2 regions of the Vibrio sp. KUL80 genome follow, and region 2 is predicted to be linked to the other one. Evidence: riboswitches for the same ligand, from Rfam matches in the RefSeq annotation. Region 2 holds a riboswitch; the other holds the start of a gene.
The links. Region 2 has a riboswitch for thiamine pyrophosphate ahead of thiD (bifunctional hydroxymethylpyrimidine kinase/phosphomethylpyrimidine kinase). Riboswitches for the same ligand answer to the same signal wherever they lie in the genome.
Positions count from the first base shown of each region.

Region 1: linked by a shared signal. The riboswitch ahead of thiC (phosphomethylpyrimidine synthase ThiC) and the one ahead of thiD (bifunctional hydroxymethylpyrimidine kinase/phosphomethylpyrimidine kinase) in region 2 are both predicted to bind thiamine pyrophosphate.

Region 1 is NZ_AP045841.1:32,037-42,758, reverse strand. It holds gene AC6I8U_RS00190 (LysR family transcriptional regulator) at 1-30, shown strand, start outside; gene AC6I8U_RS00185 (aminopeptidase P family protein) at 172-1,959, shown strand; gene thiH (2-iminoacetate synthase ThiH) at 2,039-3,151, opposite strand; gene AC6I8U_RS00175 (thiazole synthase) at 3,163-3,930, opposite strand; gene thiS (sulfur carrier protein ThiS) at 3,934-4,137, opposite strand; gene AC6I8U_RS00165 (HesA/MoeB/ThiF family protein) at 4,158-4,925, opposite strand; gene AC6I8U_RS00160 (thiamine phosphate synthase) at 4,918-6,147, opposite strand; gene thiC (phosphomethylpyrimidine synthase ThiC) at 6,179-8,101, opposite strand; TPP riboswitch at 8,215-8,314, opposite strand; gene crcB (fluoride efflux transporter CrcB) at 8,372-8,755, opposite strand; tRNA gene AC6I8U_RS00145 (tRNA-Asp) at 9,126-9,202, opposite strand; rRNA gene rrf (5S ribosomal RNA) at 9,259-9,374, opposite strand; rRNA gene AC6I8U_RS00135 (23S ribosomal RNA) at 9,479-10,722, opposite strand, start outside.
Region 2 is NZ_AP045841.1:2,819,942-2,830,663, forward strand. It holds gene AC6I8U_RS12985 (glycosyl hydrolase family 18 protein) at 144-2,666, opposite strand; TPP riboswitch at 3,077-3,178, shown strand; gene thiD (bifunctional hydroxymethylpyrimidine kinase/phosphomethylpyrimidine kinase) at 3,245-4,072, shown strand; gene AC6I8U_RS12995 (ABC transporter ATP-binding protein) at 4,078-4,872, shown strand; gene AC6I8U_RS13000 (ABC transporter permease) at 4,856-5,653, shown strand; gene AC6I8U_RS13005 (ABC transporter substrate-binding protein) at 5,671-6,618, shown strand; gene tenA (thiaminase II) at 6,627-7,289, shown strand; gene AC6I8U_RS13015 (alanine/glycine:cation symporter family protein) at 7,620-9,167, shown strand; gene AC6I8U_RS13020 (acetate uptake transporter) at 9,305-9,898, opposite strand; gene guaA (glutamine-hydrolyzing GMP synthase) at 10,124-10,722, opposite strand, start outside.

The DNA of each region.
Region 1 (10,722 bases), 770 kb from region 2:
ATTCGTCAGAAAACATTGCACTTAAGATAACGAACCAAATTTGATCGTAGTAACTATTGGTGGATAGTTTCATCTGAGCATAGAATCGATTGTATATCATCCGTAAAAGCGCTAGCTTATAGAGCAAATAATAGTAAGGTGACACGCTTCGCCGAGACAAAGGAACTACAGATGCAGGAACAGATTTCTCGCCGAGTTGAACAGATTCAATCTTGGCTCACCGACAATAACTTGGATGCGTTTATTGTTGCCCATGAAGACGAGTACTTGGGCGAGTATGTCCCAGCTCACAACGAGCGACTTCACTGGCTAACGCAGTTCACTGGGTCAGCAGGTGCAGCGGTTATCACTCGCCAATCAGCCGCTATTTTTGTTGATGGTCGCTATACGGTACAAGTTCGCAAGCAAGTTCCAGCAGGTACTTTTGACTACTGCCACCTTATTGAACAACCACCACTAACATGGACTATGGAGTCAGTTGAGCTTGGTGCTCGCATTGCCGTTGATCCACGCATGCATAGAGGGAGTTGGTATCAAGGCGCAATTGAGCAGCTTGCAGGTAAGTACGAGCTCGTTGCTGTTGATGAAAACCCGATTGATCTATTCTGGAGCGACCGCCCTGACGCTCTGCTAAGTAACGTTCGTTTGATGCCTTTAGACAAGGTTGGTCAAAGCAGTGAACAGAAGCGTAAGACGCTTGCAGAGTCACTGAGCAAGTCTGGTGCCGATGCCGCCATAATTACTGAGCTAGACTCTATTTGTTGGATGCTCAACATTCGTGGTCTCGACGTTTCACGCCTACCTGTTTTGCTTTCCCATGCCATCCTGTACTCCGATGGTAAAACGCAGTTCTTCATCGACCCATTTAGAATCGAAGACCGTGAAGCCTTCAATTCTCACGTTGGGCAAGGCGTAGAAGTTTGCCTCCCTGAAACTTTAGAGAGTGTCCTTAAAACTCTAGAAGCCAAAAAAGTCACGTTGGACCCAGCGACAAGTAACGCTTGGTTCAAGCTCAAATTAGAGCAATACGGTGCATTGCTGCTGGAAATCGCCGATCCATGTTTGATGCCAAAGGCCGCCAAGAATTCTGTAGAAGTTGAAGGCATGAAACAGAGCCACATTCGTGATGGTGCTGCGATGACCAACTTCCTCTGCTGGCTTGATGCAGAAGTTGCAGCTGGTAATCTGTATGACGAAGCTGTACTTGCTGACAAGCTAGAAACCTTCCGCCGCGCAGATGCAAGCCTTGTCGACCTCAGCTTTGATACCATTTCGGCCTCAGCTGGTAATGCTGCTATGTGCCATTACAATCATGAGAACCAGGAAGTACCAGGCCCAATCATTCAAGATACCTTGTACCTTGTAGACTCAGGTGGTCAGTACCTAGACGGCACGACAGATATTACTCGCACCATCGCAATCGGTACGCCTAGTGACGAAATGAAGCGTCAGTTTACACTGGTACTAAAGGGTCATATCAGTCTCGCATCTGCACTCTTCCCGAGAGGAACTTGTGGTCACCAGTTAGATGTATTAGCTCGCCAGCATTTGTGGGCAAATGGCTTCGACTACGACCATGGTACAGGTCATGGTGTGGGTCATTTCCTGAGTGTTCATGAAGGACCACAGCGCATAGCCAAGGCTGTCAACAATACTCCCCTGGTTCCTGGCATGGTGTTGTCAAATGAGCCGGGTTACTATCGTGCAGATGAGTTCGGTATCCGTATAGAGAACCTTGAGCTTGTTGTCGAAAAGGCAACAAATGGTGATAGCGTAATGTACGGTTTTGAAGCGTTGACTCGCTGCCCAATCGACAAACGCAATATCGTGACAGAACTGCTCACCGAAGGCGAAAAGGCTTGGTTGAATCAGTATCATCAAAAAGTCTGGAGCGACGTCTCTCCATTAGTCGAGGGGGAAGCTCTGGTGTGGCTAGAGGAAGCTTGTAAGGCACTCTAAGATTAATCCGTTAGATAAAGAAAAGGCGCTGGTTTACAGCGCCTTTTTTCGTTGTTTCACGTGAAACATGTAAGAGTTACTATCCAGAGTAAGACTGGTGCCAATCCTTCCAAACCGGTTCCATACCTGCCCTTTTAACAGAGGCCGCAACAAGCTCTGCACTTCGCTCATCACTAATGGCAAACTGCTCTAGCTCTTCTTCGTCGTTAGCGTAGCCGCCTGGTTGTGTTTTAGATGCTGCGCTAATACTGGTAATACCGAGAGGATAAACATGGTCTCTAAACGTGGCTGATTCACGAGTCGACAGTGACAACTCAACCTCGTTATTGAATAATCGATAAGCGCAGATTAACTGAACCAGCTGCTTGTCTGTCATCACCGACTTAGGTTGCAGTGCTCCCTCGCAAGGTCTAAGCCTTGGGAACGAGATCGAGTAACGCGTTTTCCAATAACGACTCTCAAGATACTGAAGGTGTGCCGCGACGTAAAAACAGTCGGTGCGCCACTCTTCGAGTCCTATCAGAGAACCGATTCCAATTTTATCAATACCAGCCTGCGCAAGACGGTCCGGCGTATCCAGTCGGTAATCAAAATCCATCTTGTTACCACGCAGATGATGCTCTGCATAGGTACGTCTGTGATAGGTCTCTTGATAAACCATCACCGCATCTAAGCCATGTTGCTTTAATGTCGCGTAATCTTCTCTATCGAGAGGCTGCACTTCCATCGCGAGATAGCTAAAGTGTCTTTTGATCTCTGGAATGACTTCGTTAAAGTACTTCATTCCCACCTTATTCTCGTGCTCACCTGTCACCAAAAGGATATTGTCGAAGCCCATTTGTTTAATAACGTCACATTCGAGTGCTATTTCCTGCTTCGATAGTGTTTTACGTTTAATACGGTTTTCCATGGAAAAACCGCAGTAAGTACACGCGTTGGCACACAGGTTGGATAAGTACAAGGGAATGTACATAGACATAGTATGACCGAAACGCTTACGAGTTAGAGCGAAGGAACGCTGCGCCATTTGCTCTAGAAAAGGCTCGGCTGCAGGACTAATCAATGCCTTGAAATCTTCTAGATCAAGACGAGATTTAGACAAAGCTCTTTGCACATCGCCCGCTGTTTTGCCATAGATAGACAACCTAACATCATCCCAGTCATACTTAGCATGTTCTTCAACAAAGCTCATGGTGCTCTCTCCTACATCGAATCAAGGAATGCAGTAAGCGGACTAGACGCAACAGCGTGATTCACCGTACCAGCCAATCCACTTTCATAAGCGATGAGACCTGATTCTACTGCTAACTTAAATGCACGAGCCATCGAGACTGGGTCAGCAGCAGCGGCTATTGCTGTGTTAACCAAGACCGCATCGGCCCCCATCTCCATGGCAAGTGCTGCATGAGAAGGCGCACCAATTCCAGCGTCGACGACAACAGGCACATTCGCTTGCTCGATAATGATCTCTAAGAAGTCTTTACTGACTATGCCTTTATTGCTTCCAATTGGAGCACCTAATGGCATCACAGCAGCACAGCCTACTTCCTCTAGATGTTTACAAAGCGTCGGATCAGAGTGACAGTAAGGTAAAACAATAAAGCCATCCTTTACCAACTGCTCCGCCGCCTTTAATGTTTCAATTGGATCAGGTAATAAGTATTTCGGGTCAGGGTGTATTTCCAATTTTAACCAGTTAGTACCCAATGCTTCTCTCGCTAGGTGAGCTGCAAATATTGCATCCTTTGCGTTTTTTGCACCTGAGGTATTGGGAAGCAAGTTGACATTATTACTGATTAGAGGACGCAAGATGTCATCATCTTGACCGTCGAGATCAACCCGCTTAAGCGCCATCGTCGCCAATTCTGAACCGCTCTCCACGATAGACTTCATCATCAGCGACTGATCAGCGAATTTACCGGTACCGGTAAAAAGTCTTGAGTTAAAGGTTTTATCTGCAATCTTCAGCATCAGTTAGCCCCCTGCTATCGCTTGAAAAATATTGATGGACATGTTTTCTTTAACAGTGAATGTAAGCCACTCCGATTTAGGAACGATCTGATCGTCGACAGCAATCGCACAACCTAGCGCTTCAATATCTAGCTCTGCAAGCAAGTTAGCTAGGTTAGTTTCTTGCGACATCTGATGGATGGAATTATTTACTTTTAACTGAATCATCTCTGCTCTCTTACTTCTTTTTACTTGTTGCCGCACACACTGCATTCAGTGTCTTTGTTAATTCTCAATGATTGCCAACTACCGTTGAGTCCGTCGAATAGTCTCAAATCTGGCATCTGTTTATCTTGGCTATCACGATGAACGGCTAGGATCAGCTTTAGTGTCTCCAACGCTTGATAGACCCCCATCATCCCAACCACAGGACCCATTACCGCCGATTCAGAGCATTTTGACGTCCCTTTTATCTCGTCAAATGGATACAGGCAGCGATAACACGGTACATCTAGGTTGGATGAAAAAGGGAATACGCCCAGTTGCCCATTCCATCCAATTGCTGCAGCAGTCACTAAATCGGTATTGTGTTGACGGCAGTACTGGTTAACAGCCTGGCGTGTAGTGATGTTGTCGCTACAGTCCACAACCACATCTGCAAGCGATATCTCTAACGCTAACTGGCTAGCCTCAAGCCTCTTATTAATCGCTCTGACGCTAATATTCGCGTTTTGGTTGGTGAGACTTTTAGCCAAACACGCTACCTTGGACACACCGACATCTGCGTAGCCATAAGTAACTTGTCTAGGTAGATTGGAGGTTTCAATGACATCATCATCTGCTAGCACTATTCGACCGATCCCAGCTCCAGCTAGATAGATACTCGCGGCAGTTCCAAGACCACCGCAACCAATGATCAAAACATGAGAGTTCACAATATCTGCTTGTCCTGCTTCACCCACATTCGTCAAGCTGAGTTGTCTCAAATACTGCTTAAACTGAGCATCGTTAATCATGTGTTCGCTCACTCATAATCGTTGCAAAGTTATCAAGTACCGCCGGTACGTTGTCGGATAAGGTAATTGCTCGTACAACCGCTAGACTCGTAACACCACAGTCCCAAACGGGTTTCGCTGTTTTAAGATCGATCCCACCAATAGCGACCGTCGGATAGCCGATTACATCACCGTAAGGAATCGAATCGATGAGCTTTTGATATAAGGCCAACCTAACTAAGCCTTGGGGTCTCGAAGGCATCTGTTTCGTCGTTGTTGGGAAAATGTGGCCCAAAGCAACGTAGCTCGGATTAATCTGGATAATGCGCAACAGTTCGTAGTAGCCATGCGTCGATAGCCCTAACGCAATACCTTGCTCAGCGAGCTGTTTTAGGTCCGCAACTTCGATGTCTTCTTGCCCTAAGTGAACACCATACGCACCATGCTTTAGTGCCAACTGCCAATAGTCATTAATAAAGACTTGTGCATCATGCTTCTCACCAAGTCTTATAGCTTGTTCTATTTGTTGTTCAAGGTTAGGTGTATCAGGTTGCTTGATTCGAAGCTGAATCGTTTTGACACCTAGCTTTAACAGACGCTCTATCCATTCAATGCTATCAACCACTGGATAGAGACCTAACTTTTGCTTACTCACTTTAGGGAAAGCTTGGTTGGACGCATCAACGGCCCAGCCAACACGAATGCCAAGGTGATGGTTTTCAATAACGGGTACTGAAAACTGCTCGAGCTGAGCTGGCCATGTTTCACGTGAAACACTCCCTGCTCTTGCGAGCATCATCGTATCCTCAAGAGGAAAATCCAGAGCTAAGCAGACAACAAACCAAGCAAAATGAATATCCTTGTCTATGACCTTATTGGCGTCCGCTGAAGCCTTTATTGTGCCTTCTCTACACGACCAAACATCCGCGTACTTATCACCGCTAGTGACATCGATGTAGACATCGCCAAATTCAAGCGATGCAAGGTTACTCGATAACTCTGTTTCATCTAAATCATGTGAATAGCGAACTCGATAGTCGCACTTCGCGAAATGTTCGTTACTATGACTGTCGTTAGAAATCGTACTGACTTCATTTCCATTAACAATCGTCACTACCTCGCATTGGTCTGAGATAGAAAGCTCGATAGACTCGACAGCAAAGCCAACCTTACTTGCAAGTTGAAGTACATCCTCTATATGAGAATGTAAAGGCGCATAAATAGAGGGCAATAAAAGTTTCAACGGAAGCTCCTTAGTCTTCTAGTTGGTAGAGTTATTCTTCGGTGACAGCTGGGTGGTAAAGTTCGGCACCCGTCGCCCTAAACTCCTGAGATTTTTGACGCATTCCTTCAAGGGGATCATCGATCAATTTGACCTCAATATTCTCATTGGATTGATAGTCTTTTGCATACTCGCGAACCTCTTGAGAGATTTTCATTGAGCAGAATTTAGGACCACACATGGAACAGAAGTGGGCAACTTTCCCAGATTCTTGAGGCAAGGTTTCGTCATGGAATTGGCGTGCTGTATCTGGGTCAAGAGCGAGGTTGAATTGATCTTCCCAGCGGAACTCAAATCTTGCCTTTGACAATGCATTATCACGGATCTGAGCGCCCGGATGACCCTTTGCCAGATCAGCAGCGTGTGCGGCAAGTTTGTAAGTGATAAGACCTGTCTTCACATCTTCTTTATTGGGCAGGCCAAGATGCTCTTTGGGTGTCACATAACACAACATAGCGCAGCCATACCAACCAATCATTGCAGCACCGATACCTGAGGTAATGTGGTCATAGCCAGGTGCAATATCTGTAGTTAATGGACCTAGAGTATAGAAAGGCGCTTCGTGGCAATGTTCAAGCTGCTCTTCCATGTTCTCTTTAATCATATGCATTGGCACATGGCCTGGGCCTTCAATGATTACCTGAACATCGTGCTCCCACGCTATCTTAGTCAGTTTGCCAAGCGTTCTAAGCTCAGCAAACTGAGCCTCATCGTTAGCATCGGCTATCGAACCGGGGCGCAGCCCATCGCCTAGAGATAACGCAACGTCATAGCGTGCACAAATCTCACAGATCTCTTTGAAGTTAGAGTAGAGAAAGCTCTCTTCATGATGCGCAAGACACCACTTAGCGATAATAGAACCACCTCGGCTTACAATGCCTGTCACACGCTTTGCGGTTAATGGGATATGATGTAGAAGCAAACCTGCGTGGATCGTAAAGTAATCAACCCCCTGCTCCGCTTGCTCTATCAGTGTGTCTCGCATCACTTCCCATGTAAGATTCTCAGCTACACCATTTACCTTTTCTAAGGCTTGATACATAGGAACGGTACCGATCGGTACTGGACTATTTCGAAGGATCCATTCTCGAGTCTCGTGAATATTTCGTCCGGTAGACAAATCCATCACGGTATCGGCACCCCAGCGCGTACCCCACACCAATTTTTCTACTTCTTCTTCAATCGATGACGTGACCGATGAATTACCGATATTGGCGTTAACCTTTACTAAAAAGTTTCGACCAATGATCATTGGCTCAGACTCAGGGTGATTGATGTTTGACGGTATAATGGCACGCCCTTCAGCAACCTCTTTACGCACAAACTCAGGCGTAATTTCTTTTGGTAGGTTAGCGCCGAAGTGTTGTCCGGGATGTTGCTGAGTGAGCATTTCGTCTTTAAGCTCTTGACGTCCCATGTTCTCGCGGATGGCAATGTACTCCATCTCAGGAGTAATAATGCCTTTACGAGCGTAGTGAAGCTGAGTAACGCATGCTCCATCGGTAGCACGTCTAATGCGAGGCAATTGACCGTAACGAAGCTCGTCCAAGGCTTCATCAGCTAAACGCTCCTTGGCGAACTCAGAAGTCACACCGTCTAGTACTTCCGTATCTAGGCGTTCTTCTATCCATTGCTCCCTGAGCTTTGGGAGCCCATTGTAGAGGTCGATGTTATGTTGAGGGTCTGTGTATAGGCCAGAGGTGTCATACACGTGTATAGGCTCGTTAGGCTCGTATACTGGGTTATCTTGATTGCCACCAATTAGACTATCGGAAAGAGAGATCTTACGCATCGGTACCTGCAGATCGCTGCGGCTACCTTGAATATAGGTTTTCTCTGAGTTTGGATAGGGCGTCACCGATAACGTATCGATGAAGTTCTTTGCGTCCAGTCTATTTTGCTTACGTGTCGACATAGCATTTCCTTATATATCATATAGTTATAAAAGATAAATGCTTGACGGATGTGTGAATACAAGAGGTATCAACTGCAATAGCGCGAGCTATTTGATAATAAAAGAGGTGAAGTTACTTTTATTCTCTTGTTCCCTTCGCTGGTATTAACCAGATCAGGTTCAACGGATCCCGAATTAACGGTCTCAGCCCAGAGGGCACTCCGACAAGTACTGGCAACGATTATAGAAGAAAAGATTCCGAACATTCAATAACCGTTGAGTGGTTTTTGACTAACTTTTGGTTAAAATTTGAAAACCTATCCAACAGGCTGAGATACTTAACACAACGTTAAGGAGCACGTTTAGTCCCATCTTCAAAAATGCGCCTTGCTGCATTAGTAATACATTGTCCATCGAAAAGGTAGAGAATGTCGTCAATGCGCCTAAAAAGCCTAGACCAATGATCTGACGCCATGGCTCTGGAGCAAACACCTCTGCCTCAAAAGCCGCTATCAACAGCCCCATGATAAACGAACCGACAACATTCACGGTTAACGTACCATAAGGGAAACCACGCCCTAGGATCATCACACAAAGCTCAGAAATCAAATAGCGACTGCAAGCGCCAAATGCCCCACCGATTGCTATAAAGCCTAAAATTGAAAGCTGTCCCATAACCACTCTTTTTAAAAAACTTACTGATGGGAGTAATAATATACGAACACTCTATAAATTCGAGTGAAGATCTAGGAAACTAAGGATAAATTTTGATGATGTAGTGGGCTGAACCCTACCAAAAATTCAAAAGTTACAGGAGTAACGTTTGCACTGAGTGTGGTTTGATTGCTACAGATGAATACAGTACGAGATAATTAAAGAATTACAAATGCAAAAAAACCTCGTCGTTAAACGAGGCTTCTTGATAAGTGGCGGAGACGCCCAGTCTAGGGTTGCATCCAACCGGGACTCGACTGCCGTGAAAGGGAAGCTACCAAACTATAGATAATAAAAAACCCGACGCTTTCGCATCGGGTTTTCTAATAAGTGGCGGAGTGGACGGGACTCGAACCCGCGACCCCCGGCGTGACAGGCCGGTATTCTAACCAACTGAACTACCACTCCGCAGTGGTCTATTTAAAGTCTTATCTCAATCGTGCTTTAAACAGATATTGTTCAAAGCCTGGCGATGTCCTACTCTCACATGGGGAAGCCCCACACTACCATCGGCGCTATTGCGTTTCACTTCTGAGTTCGGCATGGAGTCAGGTGGGTCCACAACGCTATGGTCGCCAAGCAAATTCTTTAATTCGGAAAGCTGTTTTCTCTTATATTAAGAGCGTGTTCTCATACACATTCAAAGTTCTTGCTTTGAGTCCATCAAAACCCTTTGGGTGTTGTATGGTTAAGCCTCACGGGCAATTAGTACAGGTTAGCTCAACGCCTCACAACGCTTACACACCCTGCCTATCAACGTTCTAGTCTCGAACAACCCTTTAGGACACTTAAAGTGCCAGGGAAGACTCATCTCAGGGCTCGCTTCCCGCTTAGATGCTTTCAGCGGTTATCGATTCCGAACTTAGCTACCGGGCAATGCGATTGGCATCACAACCCGAACACCAGAGGTTCGTCCACTCCGGTCCTCTCGTACTAGGAGCAGCCCCCTTCAATCTTCCAACGCCCACGGCAGATAGGGACCGAACTGTCTCACGACGTTCTAAACCCAGCTCGCGTACCACTTTAAATGGCGAACAGCCATACCCTTGGGACCGACTTCAGCCCCAGGATGTGATGAGCCGACATCGAGGTGCCAAACACCGCCGTCGATATGAACTCTTGGGCGGTATCAGCCTGTTATCCCCGGAGTACCTTTTATCCGTTGAGCGATGGCCCTTCCATTCAGAACCACCGGATCACTATGACCTGCTTTCGCACCTGCTCGAATTGTCATTCTCGCAGTCAAGCGGGCTTATGCCATTGCACTAACCTCACGATGTCCAACCGTGATTAGCCCACCTTCGTGCTCCTCCGTTACTCTTTGGGAGGAGACCGCCCCAGTCAAACTACCCACCAGGCACTGTCCTCATCCCCGATTAGGGGACCAAGTTAGAACATCAACACTACAAGGGTGGTATTTCAAGGACGGCTCCACTAATACTGGCGTACTAGTTTCAAAGCCTCCCACCTATCCTACACATGTAGGGTCAATGTTCAGTGCCAAGCTGTAGTAAAGGTTCACGGGGTCTTTCCGTCTAGCCGCGGGTACACTGCATCTTCACAGCGATTTCAATTTCACTGAGTCTCGGGTGGAGACAGCGTGGCCATCATTACGCCATTCGTGCAGGTCGGAACTTACCCGACAAGGAATTTCGCTACCTTAGGACCGTTATAGTTACGGCCGCCGTTTACCGGGGCTTCGATCAAGAGCTTCGACCTAAGTCTAACCCCATCAATTAACCTTCCGGCACCGGGCAGGCGTCACACCGTATACGTCATCTTACGATTTTGCACAGTGCTGTGTTTTTAATAAACAGTTGCAGCCACCTGGTATCTGCGACTCCCCATAGCTCCATCCGCAAGGGACTTCACCGCGAGGAGCGTACCTTCTCCCGAAGTTACGGTACCATTTTGCCTAGTTCCTTCAC
Region 2 (10,722 bases):
ATACGAAGCCGCTCAATAAGAGCGGCTTTTTGTAAGCGCCATCATAGCTCGCTTCGTGTATCTCTAGAGAGGTGTCGATCTGCTACGAATACACTCTACAAGTATGATGGCTAATCTAAATGCTCAGTTCGAACCTTAATACTCTATTGGCACGCACCAAGGTCTTTCCAGACTCCCCATTGGCCAGATTTAGTGGGTTCATCACCTTGGGTCCACCATTTAGCCGAATAGCGATGACCTTGGTAGATAACTTCCGCACCACCGTTGTATACCGCTGACGCATCCCATGTATCTGCGCAAACGACACTGCCACCATCCGCTTTCACTGTGACGACATGAGATTTGCTAGTGCTTAGAGCGCCATCACTCACCGTTACCGAAATCGTGAAGTCCGTGTCTACCGATACGCTCGGCGCAACGAAGCTAAGCGTGCTGCCTTGAGTTGCTACAGACAACTCTGCCGGCGCTTGCCACGTGAACGTGAGAGGATCGCTTTCTGCATCTGTCGATCCCGACGCATCCAACACAACTGAGTCATTTGCGCTTGCCACTGCTGGACCATTCACTACGGCAACCGGTGCGGTATTGGTAGGCGTTGTGCTCGTTGGGTTAACGGTCACTGTTGCCGTCGATGTCCCTGTCGCACCTTCATTATCAGTGACCGTTAACGTAAAGCTATATTGCTCGCTAACCGTAACCTCACCAACAGTAACACTAAGTTGCGCCGTGTTATCACCCGCTACCACCACAGGTTGTCCCGCGGTTTGTGACCAAGCGTAACTGACTATTGAGCCATCACTATCACGGGATGCACTACCATCAAGGACCAGGGTTGCAGGACCGACGACCGTTTGATTGCCACCAGCATTGGCTGTTGGAGCTCGGTTTACTGGTGTGCCGCCCGCTAAACCTTCATGCATCGCATTAAGAATGTCACCGTTATCAGCGTCAATCTCCCATGAGAACAGTCCCGCAAAGCCTTGTGCTCGAACATACTGACCTTTCGCGATGACAGAGCGAGCATCATCAAACGTCACGAGCTCACCGGTTGAACGATTCCACACGTACGGAGCCTCTGCTAGCTCATCATAGCCATACTCAAATCCGTTGATGCCAGTATTGTTTGGGCCAATCATAAATGACTTCAAACCTTTATAATCAATCACACCATCTTCCCACACACCTTGCGCTGTTGAGCCTTTAAGCTTGCCTGTTGCCACGCCTGTCATAGGGTCAGAGGGATCGGACAGAGTATCTGGCATCACCCCTTCCCAACCACGACCGTACATTGCAGCGCCAACCACTAACTTGTTCGCGGGAACACCTTTCGCGAGAAGAAGCTGAATACCATTATCTGTGGTGTATGCAGGTCCTTTATACGGGACACCCTCGGCGTCCACACCCGTTCCATCACATTGACCAGCGCTCATGAAGTTTCCGCAATAGAGCGCCGCTTGATGACCGGGTACGTTGTTCCAACCACCATAGAAGTCATAGGTCATCGCGAAGATGTAATCCATATGAGGCACAGCATCAGCATAGTTCACATCTTCAATCTTGTCATAACCGACACCAACCGCGGATGTCAGTTCATATGTACGGCCAGTCTCGACGGTTAGCTCATCTAGCATGATTCGAAGTTCTTGCATTAATGCTGCATAAGCATCACCGTCTTTCAAAGGATCGCCAAGGTCGGGAGCGGCCCCTTGCCCACCTGGGTATTCCCAATCAATATCCACACCATCGTAGAACTTCCACGTCTGTAGGAAGCGTTTAACGGACGCAACAAATACATCTCGATTCGCTTTATCAGTAAAGCTGTAGAAAGGGTCTGAAAGGGTCCAGCCACCGATTGAAGGAAGGATTTTGAGATCGGGATTGCGCTGTTTGAGTGCCATGAGCATTGCGTAATTACCTTTGATAGGTGAACTGTACTCATGCCCCGCTTGTGGGAAACTCTTTTGATAGGCCGCCCACGGATCGTGGATAACCACTTCATAATCGGGCATTCCCTGACACGCTGTTTGAAGCGCATTGAAGCTGTTACCACCAACCGATTTAACCGACTCGTTTGGACCACAAATAGGAATAAAACCATAGATAATATGGGTTAGGTTATCGACGGGAATATTGTCCACGGTAAAGTCGCGACCGTAGATCCCCCACTCGACAAAATACGTCCCGACGACGGTATTTGGATCTGTATTGAAGGTCTTATTGTTAGGGTCAACGTTCATGGTGAGCGGCGCTAGGTGTGCACCATCAGTATCGGCAACAACCAGCTCAGCTGGCGCGCTACGGCTACACCCAGTAGCATCACACGCTTCCACCTCAACCTGGTAGCGACCTCCTTTCTCATACGTAAAGTTAGCTAAGGTTTGACTGCCCGAGATAGGACCGGTTGCAACCTTAACTCCATCAAAATAGATGTTGTAGGTGTCACCGGTTGTGCCACTCCATTGGTTAAATTGAATACCGATATCAGCGGCATCTTTATACTGCACCATCTGGTTGTAACCAGAGGTGGTCTCCATCGCGAGCTGAATCTTTGAAAATTGTAGATTGTTTGATCCGTAGACATCGATAGACGGCGCAGCAGGAGCAGCCATGACGCTTTGACTCACTGCCAATGCGACCCCTGATAAGCCTAATAATAGTTTTTTCATTGCCATTCTCTTTCCTTGAAAGACGAAAAATTTCCTGCTCACAACTGTTTACAAGCTAAAAAGCGGGTCAAAAGTTCAATAACTTAAGATGTATTAAAAAGTTGTGAACATCGGTATTTATTAATAGGCAGATGTGTTCATTTTTTGTGCAAAAATAAAACTCACTTCGAGTCACCACTCAAAATTAGATCCTTTGTCTCAGGCATTTTCATCAACTCTTCAACCCTGTGCCCAGAATTTTTCACTCATTTAGAAGATCAGGTAAGTCATAAACGCCAAACACATCCAGCGAGCAGATAGCTACACCACCTACACATAAGGGGGATGAATAACAATACATAAGCCACATAAATAACCGAAGCTGATCCGTTATTACTGGAAAAGTGACCACGCTTGTATGACAATGAGCCTCACATTAGTCGGGGGGCATTTATGCTGAGATCACCATTGTGGTGAGACCCGTTGAACCTGATTCAGTTAGCACTGGCGTAGGGAACTGATAGACAATGCAAAAAGACTCACTACCCAAGGTGTCTTTGGCAGGGCTATGGCTGTTCCTTCGCAGAAAAGGAGCATTTATGGTCACAGCATCGCAACACACCCCAACCGTATTAACCATTGCCGGCTCAGATTCTGGCGGTGGTGCTGGTATTCAAGCGGATATTAAAGCGATTTCAGCCACAGGTTCTTACGCCTGCTCAGTCATTACAGCACTTACCGCTCAAAACACTCAAGGTGTAACAGGCATACTTGGCATTGACCCAGACTTCGTCAAAGCACAGCTTGATGCGGTCTTTAGCGACTTGAACGTTGTCGCTGTCAAAATCGGCATGCTGGCAGATGCCAATATCATTGGCGCTGTCGCCGAAAAACTGCGAGAGTACCAACCGCAATACATCGTTCTTGATCCGGTCATGGTTGCCACCAGCGGAGACCTTCTTCTTGAAAGTAGTGCCATTGATGCACTCAAAACACAGTTGCTACCATTAGCGACCGTGATTACTCCGAACCTGCCAGAGGGCGCAGCACTATTAGGTTGTGATGTCCCACAATCTCAACAGGATATGGAAGCACTGATCGACGCACTGCGTGCTTTGGACACCCCTGCTATTTTGCTAAAAGGTGGGCACTTAGAGTCAGAGCAAAACAGTAATGATCTGTTGATCACTAATAGCGATGTTCAGTTCTTTAATACCACTCGGATCGCGACAAATAATACCCATGGTACGGGCTGCACCTTAAGCTCAGCGATCGCGTCCTTCCTAGCAAAGGGGAACGAACTGAGTGACGCAGTAAAACTGGGTAAAGACTATATTACCCAAGCGATAGCGCATGCTGATGAGCTTAAGATCGGTAAAGGTCACGGCCCCGTCCACCACTTCTACGCCCTTAATAAAGACACCTAAGACCAATGACGCCAATTCGTATTCAAGGAGCGACCCTTAGGTATTTGGGCGATAGCAGCGCAATATTCTCAGGGTTAGAAGTGAGATTTGAACCGGCTACATGGACGGCCATTCTTGGTCCAAGTGGCTGTGGAAAATCGACGTTGCTACGCTACATAGCCGGGTTGCTCACTGATAAGGTCGAGTTTTCAGCAATAGAGTTTTCCCCACCACTTGACGTGCTAGCCGATCAGGTTGCCTACATGGCGCAGCAAGATCTGCTAATGCCATGGCTATCCGTGCTCGATAATGTGTGCCTAGCCTCTCGCTTAAATGGCAAGAAAGTGGACGCGCGGACTCTTCAAAAAGCACTGTCACTGCTGGAGAAAGTGGGGCTAGCGGATAAAGCCGCTTCAAACCCCAATGATCTATCTGGTGGCCAAAGGCAACGTGTCGCATTAGCTCGCACCTTAATGCAAGATAAGTCCGTCGTGTTGATGGATGAGCCTTTTTCAGCGCTCGATGCCGTCACGCGCTACAAGCTACAAGCGCTCGCAGCTAACCTACTCAAAGACAAAACTGTGCTGCTGATTACCCATGATCCGCAAGAGGCGCTTCGTTTGGGTGAGCAGATCCTAGTCATGAATGGTAAGCCCGCGCGACTGCACAGCATTACTCCACCAAAGCAAGGAATACCTCGTGATATAGACGGCGAGTTCGCGGCTATTCAACAATCCATACTCGAGCACTTAGCTGGGAGTCACACAGAAAAACTCGATGTCGCTGAACGGCAAGGAGGCTCCCATGACGCCACTCGCTGAGGTTGCGAATCGAAGCCAAAAACAAGCGTCAAAGCAAGGTTTAAGCGCCATGATGCGCGTGATCATTAGCTTGGTGATTATCTTGGCTATCTGGAAGAGCATTGTGGTTGTATTCGATATGCCAAGCTTTATCCTCCCTGCGCCAGAGGCGGTATTTATAAAGCTTTTCGAACGCCATGATGTGTTGCTCAAGCATACCTGGGTGACTAGCCAAGAGATATTACTGGGTCTGTTACTTGGACTGTCTATGGGGCTTTTCTTTGCTCTGCAGATGCTGCTGTTTCAGCCAGTAAAACGCTGGCTACTGCCGATTCTTATTACTAGCCAAGCGATCCCTGTATTCGCACTGGCACCCATTCTGATGCTTTGGTTAGGGTATGGCATTGCCTCTAAAGTTGTCATGGCTGCACTGATTATCTTTTTTCCGGTAACCACCTGCTGTTATGACGGATTGCGAAATACGCCGACGGGCTATTTAGATCTCTCACAAACAATGGGCGCAAATCGCTGGCGTCAGCTTTGGCATATCCGCTTGCCAGCATCTTTGCCTGTACTAGCATCGGGCATTCGTGTTGCTGTGGTTGTCGCACCGATTGGCGCCGTTGCCGGCGAATGGGTGGGTTCAAGTGAAGGGCTTGGCTACCTCATGCTGCAAACCAATGCTCGCATGCTCATCGACGAGATGTTTGCAGCCCTGTTTATTTTGGCGGCTGTATCTGTCTCTCTCTACTTCATTACAGATTGGGCGCTAAGACGCCTTATCCCATGGGAAAATAACTAAATTCAAAAGGAAAAAGTATGAAATCCACGACAACTAAAGTCATCGCAGCGCTGCTCACTGCTATGACGACATTCGCAGCAAGCGCTGCCGATAAGTCGATAACGCTGATGCTTGACTGGTTCGTGAACCCTAATCACGGCCCCATCGTCATTGCTCATGAGCGTGGCTACTTTGAAGAGCAAGGGCTAGAAGTCAACATCCAAGAGCCTGCCGATCCGAGTACACCAGCTAAGCTGGTTGCAACAGGCAAGGTGGACATGGCGGTTTCGTATCAAACCAGCCTAACGATTGATGTTGCGGCAGGTTTGCCTCTTATTCGCAGTGCAACGCTCATTGCTACCCCTCTGAACACCATGATGGTATTGGATAATGGCAAGATCAATTCTCTCGCGGATCTCAAAGGCAAAAAGATCGGTATCGCTATTGCAGGTAATGAAGAAGCGACCATAGGCACGATGCTGCAAACCGAAGGCGTCGCGTACAAAGATGTGCAAATCATCAACGTTGGCTGGGCACTGTCATCGTCATTAGCGTCAGGTAAGGTTGATGCCATTTGGGGCGGTCTGCGTAACTTCGAAACAAACCAACTAGAGCTCGAGGGCTTCAAACCAAAGGCCTTCTTCCCTGAAGAGCATGGCGTTCCGACCTATGAAGAACTGGTTTTTGTTGCTAATGCAAAGACTCATGACAAAGAGGCCATCGCTAAATTCAACCGTGCTATCGAGAAAGCGACAACCTACATCGTCAATCACCCTCAAGAATCTTGGACCCAGTTTGTGGCTTACGCGCCAGACACGCTAAACAACGAGCTTAACAAACGAGCATGGCGCGACACGCTAACACGATTTGCGCTGCGTCCATCTGCTATCGACGCTGCTAAGTATGATGCCTTCACAGACTTCATGTACCAGCACAAGATCATCTCGAGTAAACCAGCAGCAGAGACCATGGTACCTGTACTGTAGGAGCAATTATGAACCATCAAGACCTTATCAATGCCTGCCAAAAAGAATGGCAAGGCTATACCGAACATGAATTTGTACAGCAACTTGCTAAAGGTCAGCTTGAGCAAAAAGCGTATTTGCACTACCTAAAGCAGGACTTTCTGTTTCTAAAGCAATATGCCCGCGCTTACGCCTTGGCGATCTATAAATCCAAAACACTGACTCAAATGCGTGAGGCAGTACCTAGTGTGGCTGCCCTACTTGAGTCTGAGATAGGTCATCATGTTTCATATTGTAGCCAGTGGGGCATTACTGAAGCTGACATGGAAGCGGAAACAGAAGACTTTGGTACCGTGGCGTATACCCGCTATGTACTCGATGCCGGCATGACCGGCGAGCTTGTTGACCTGTATGCGGCTTTGGCACCTTGCGCTATCGGCTATGCCGTGATCGGTAAAGCGCTCATCGAGTCACCCACTACAGTATTAGAAGACAACCCATATCGCAGCTGGATAGAGCTTTATGCCGGTGAAGATTTTCAATCAGGCGTTCAGGTGAGTATTGAGCGTTTGGACACCTTACTCAAAGACATTGAGCTCGACAGCCCGAGAGGCCAAGAGCTCATACATGTGTTTAAAACAGCAACAAGAATGGAAATTGCCTTTTGGCAGCAAGGTCTTGATACAAAATAACGCGACGATGCCGACCTCTTGGTCGGCTTTTTTTTCTCTCGTAACCGCTCATTTAACAAACAAAAATCACATCCTCAACCCGCATTTCGGATTTTGTGCCCAAAGTCACGCGTTAACACAATATTTACAACTGAGTTTAACATTAGCAACAAAGTTAGGTAGGATATCGACTCGTGTTTGGTATGTTCAAACACCTCGCGCTCTCTTTCATCATGCTTTTCGTGCAAGCAAGGACGATTGATAAAGGATGAGCATCAACAAGTGATGTCGAACAATCAGACCATGAGTCGCTGAGCTTCGACCTCATCCCCAGCTTTACAGGGAAGAACTATGCAGTCTTTAGTTGATTTTTTAAACGGGATTATCTGGAGTCCCGCTCTTATTTATTTATGTCTTGGTGCAGGCCTTTTCTATTCCATTCTTACTCGATTTGTACAAGTCCGTCATTTCTTCGAAATGTGGCGTCTACTGCTATCTGGTAAGAGCTCTGAAAAAGGTATTTCATCGTTCCAGGCGCTTGCCGTTTCACTATCTGGCCGTGTTGGTACAGGTAACATTGCAGGTGTGGCTGCGGCTATCGGTTTCGGTGGTCCTGGCGCTGTTTTCTGGATGTGGATGGTTGCCTTCTTTGGTGCAGCGACGGCCTACATCGAATCGACACTCGCGCAAATCTATAAAGAAGAAGATCGTGGCGAGTTCCGTGGTGGTCCAGCTTACTACATTGAAAAAGCTATGGGCCAAAAGTGGTACGCGTGGATTTTTGCTATCGCGACTATCTTTGCGTGTGGTGTCCTACTTCCGGGTGTTCAATCGAACAGTATCGGTAACGCAGTAGAGACCGCATTTGGCTCTGGTGCGATGATTGACACAGCGATTGGTACTATCAGTTTTGCAAAAATTTTCACTGGCGCTGTTATCTCTATCATCCTAGCCTTCATCATCTTCGGCGGTGTTAAGCGTATTGCGCATTTCACGCAAATTGTTGTTCCTTTCATGGCGCTTGCATACATCATCATCGCGTTTGTGATCATTCTTCTGAACATCGGTGAAGTGCCACGTATCGTGGGTATGATTATCGGCGATGCCTTTACACCTATGGCGGGCTTTGGTGCCGCAATTGGTTGGGGTGTTAAGCGTGGTGTTTACTCAAACGAAGCAGGTCAAGGTACCGGCCCTCACGCAGCGGCAGCAGCGAACGTTGATCACCCTGCGCAGCAAGGTCTGGTTCAATCTTTCTCTATCTACATTGATACCTTGCTTGTTTGTTCGGCAACGGCATTTATGATTCTTATCACTGGCGCGTACAACGTGCACGGTCCTGAGAGTACATTCCTAGTTCAAAACCTCGCTGAAACCGTTGGCGCTAATGGCCCTGCATTCACTCAGTTAGCGATTGAAAGTACGATGCCAGGTGTGGGTAAACTGTTCATTGCATTCGCACTGTTCTTCTTCGCCTTTACCACTATTCTTGCTTACTACTACATTGCAGAAACCAATATTGCTTACATTCGTCGTACCTTTAAGGTAAATGGCCTGATGTTCCTATTGAAGCTGGTTCTGATTACCTCGGTGTTCTACGGTACGGTCAAAGCCGCGAACCTAGCTTGGGCGATGGGTGATGTGGGTGTAGGTCTCATGGCTTGGCTAAACATTGTTGGTATCTTGATTATCTTCTTCATTGCTAAACCAGCTATCGTGGCACTTAAAGACTACGAGAAGCAGCAAAAAGAAGGGGTTGAAGAATATACGTTTAACCCGGTCGCACTTGGTATCAAGAACGCAGATTACTGGGAAGGTCGATACGAGCGCAAGACAGGTAAAAAGCCTGAAGCGGCTCAAGAGGCGGATTCTGGGTCGACTCAGACGCAGACGTCGTAATGAGCTGGCGATCGCTTTGGGTAGATCCCTGCCTACGCAGGGATGACTCAAATAGCCAATAATTTATATGAAAAGAAAAAGGGGTAGCTTAGCTACCCCTTTTGTCATTCACTGTTCCCGAATGAATGAAACTTGAATTATGCCGCCACTTCTTGCGCAGAAGTTACTGGCGCTTTTTTCTCACCGATAGGCAAAATAGTGCGGCCGTACTCGTTATTCAGCACTTGAGCCATTGCGAAGTAAATCGCGCTAGCGCCACAGAAAATGCCTTCAAAGCCAGCGATGGTACCGATCAGTTCACTGCCGAAGAAATCACGGGCAGCCAGCAAGAAGAACAGAATGGTCAATGAACCAAATACAACTTGCTTAGCCACTGGGTAGCAAAGTGAACCGATAAACATGAAACCAGTAAATACGCCCCAAAGCAGTAAGTACCAGCCCATAAACTTCGCCGGACTTGCAGGAAGACCCATGTAAGGCATAACAATAATGCCTACCAGCGTCAGCCAGAATAGACCGTACGAAGTGAAAGCCGTGGTGCCAAATGTGTCACCACGTTTAAAGCACATCATGCCAACAAACACTTGGCTTAGACCGCCATAGAAAATACCCATCGCTAGGATCATCGAATCAATCGGGAAGAAACCTGCGTTGTGGATGTTAAGTAGAATGGTCGTCATACCAAAACCCATAAGGCCAAGCGGCGCTGGGTTAGCGAGTTTGTTAGACATTGTCAAAGAGCCCTAAATTCAAAATTAGTTACAAAAATTGTAGGAAAATTTTAATTCAAAATGTAAATGTTGAGCAGACCCATTATTTGCAATCTAAGTTTTACCGATTGCATATTCGTATTCAGTCTTTTCCGACACGCGTAAAAAAAGCCGACATAACGTCGGCTTTTTACAATCTAACTTATCTCAAAGAGGTTACTTATCGAAGAGAATAGTTATCGAGGGTTATTCCCACTCGATAGTCGCTGGTGGCTTACCAGAGATATCGTAAACAACGCGAGAGATACCGTCTACTTCGTTGATGATACGGTTAGAAACCTTACCTAGGAAGTCGTATGGTAGGTGCGCCCAGTGAGCGGTCATAAAGTCGATAGTCTCAACCGCACGTAGAGAAACAACCCAGTCGTACTTACGGCCATCGCCCATTACACCTACAGAGCGAACTGGTAGGAATACCGTGAACGCCTGAGATACTTTGTGATAAAGGTCTGCATTGTGCAGCTCTTCAATGAAGATAGCATCGGCACGACGCAGTAGATCACAGTACTCTTTCTTGATCTCGCCAAGAACACGAACACCTAGACCTGGACCTGGGAATGGGTGACGATAAAGCATATTGTATGGAAGACCTAGCTCTAGACCGATCTTACGTACTTCGTCTTTGAATAGCTCGCGAAGCGGCTCAACAAGACCCATTTCCATATCATCAGGAAGACCGCCCACGTTGTGGTGCGATTTGATGACGTGTGCTTTACCTGTTTTCGATGCTGCAGATTCAATAACGTCTGGGTAGATAGTACCCTGAGCTAGCCACTTCGCGTTTT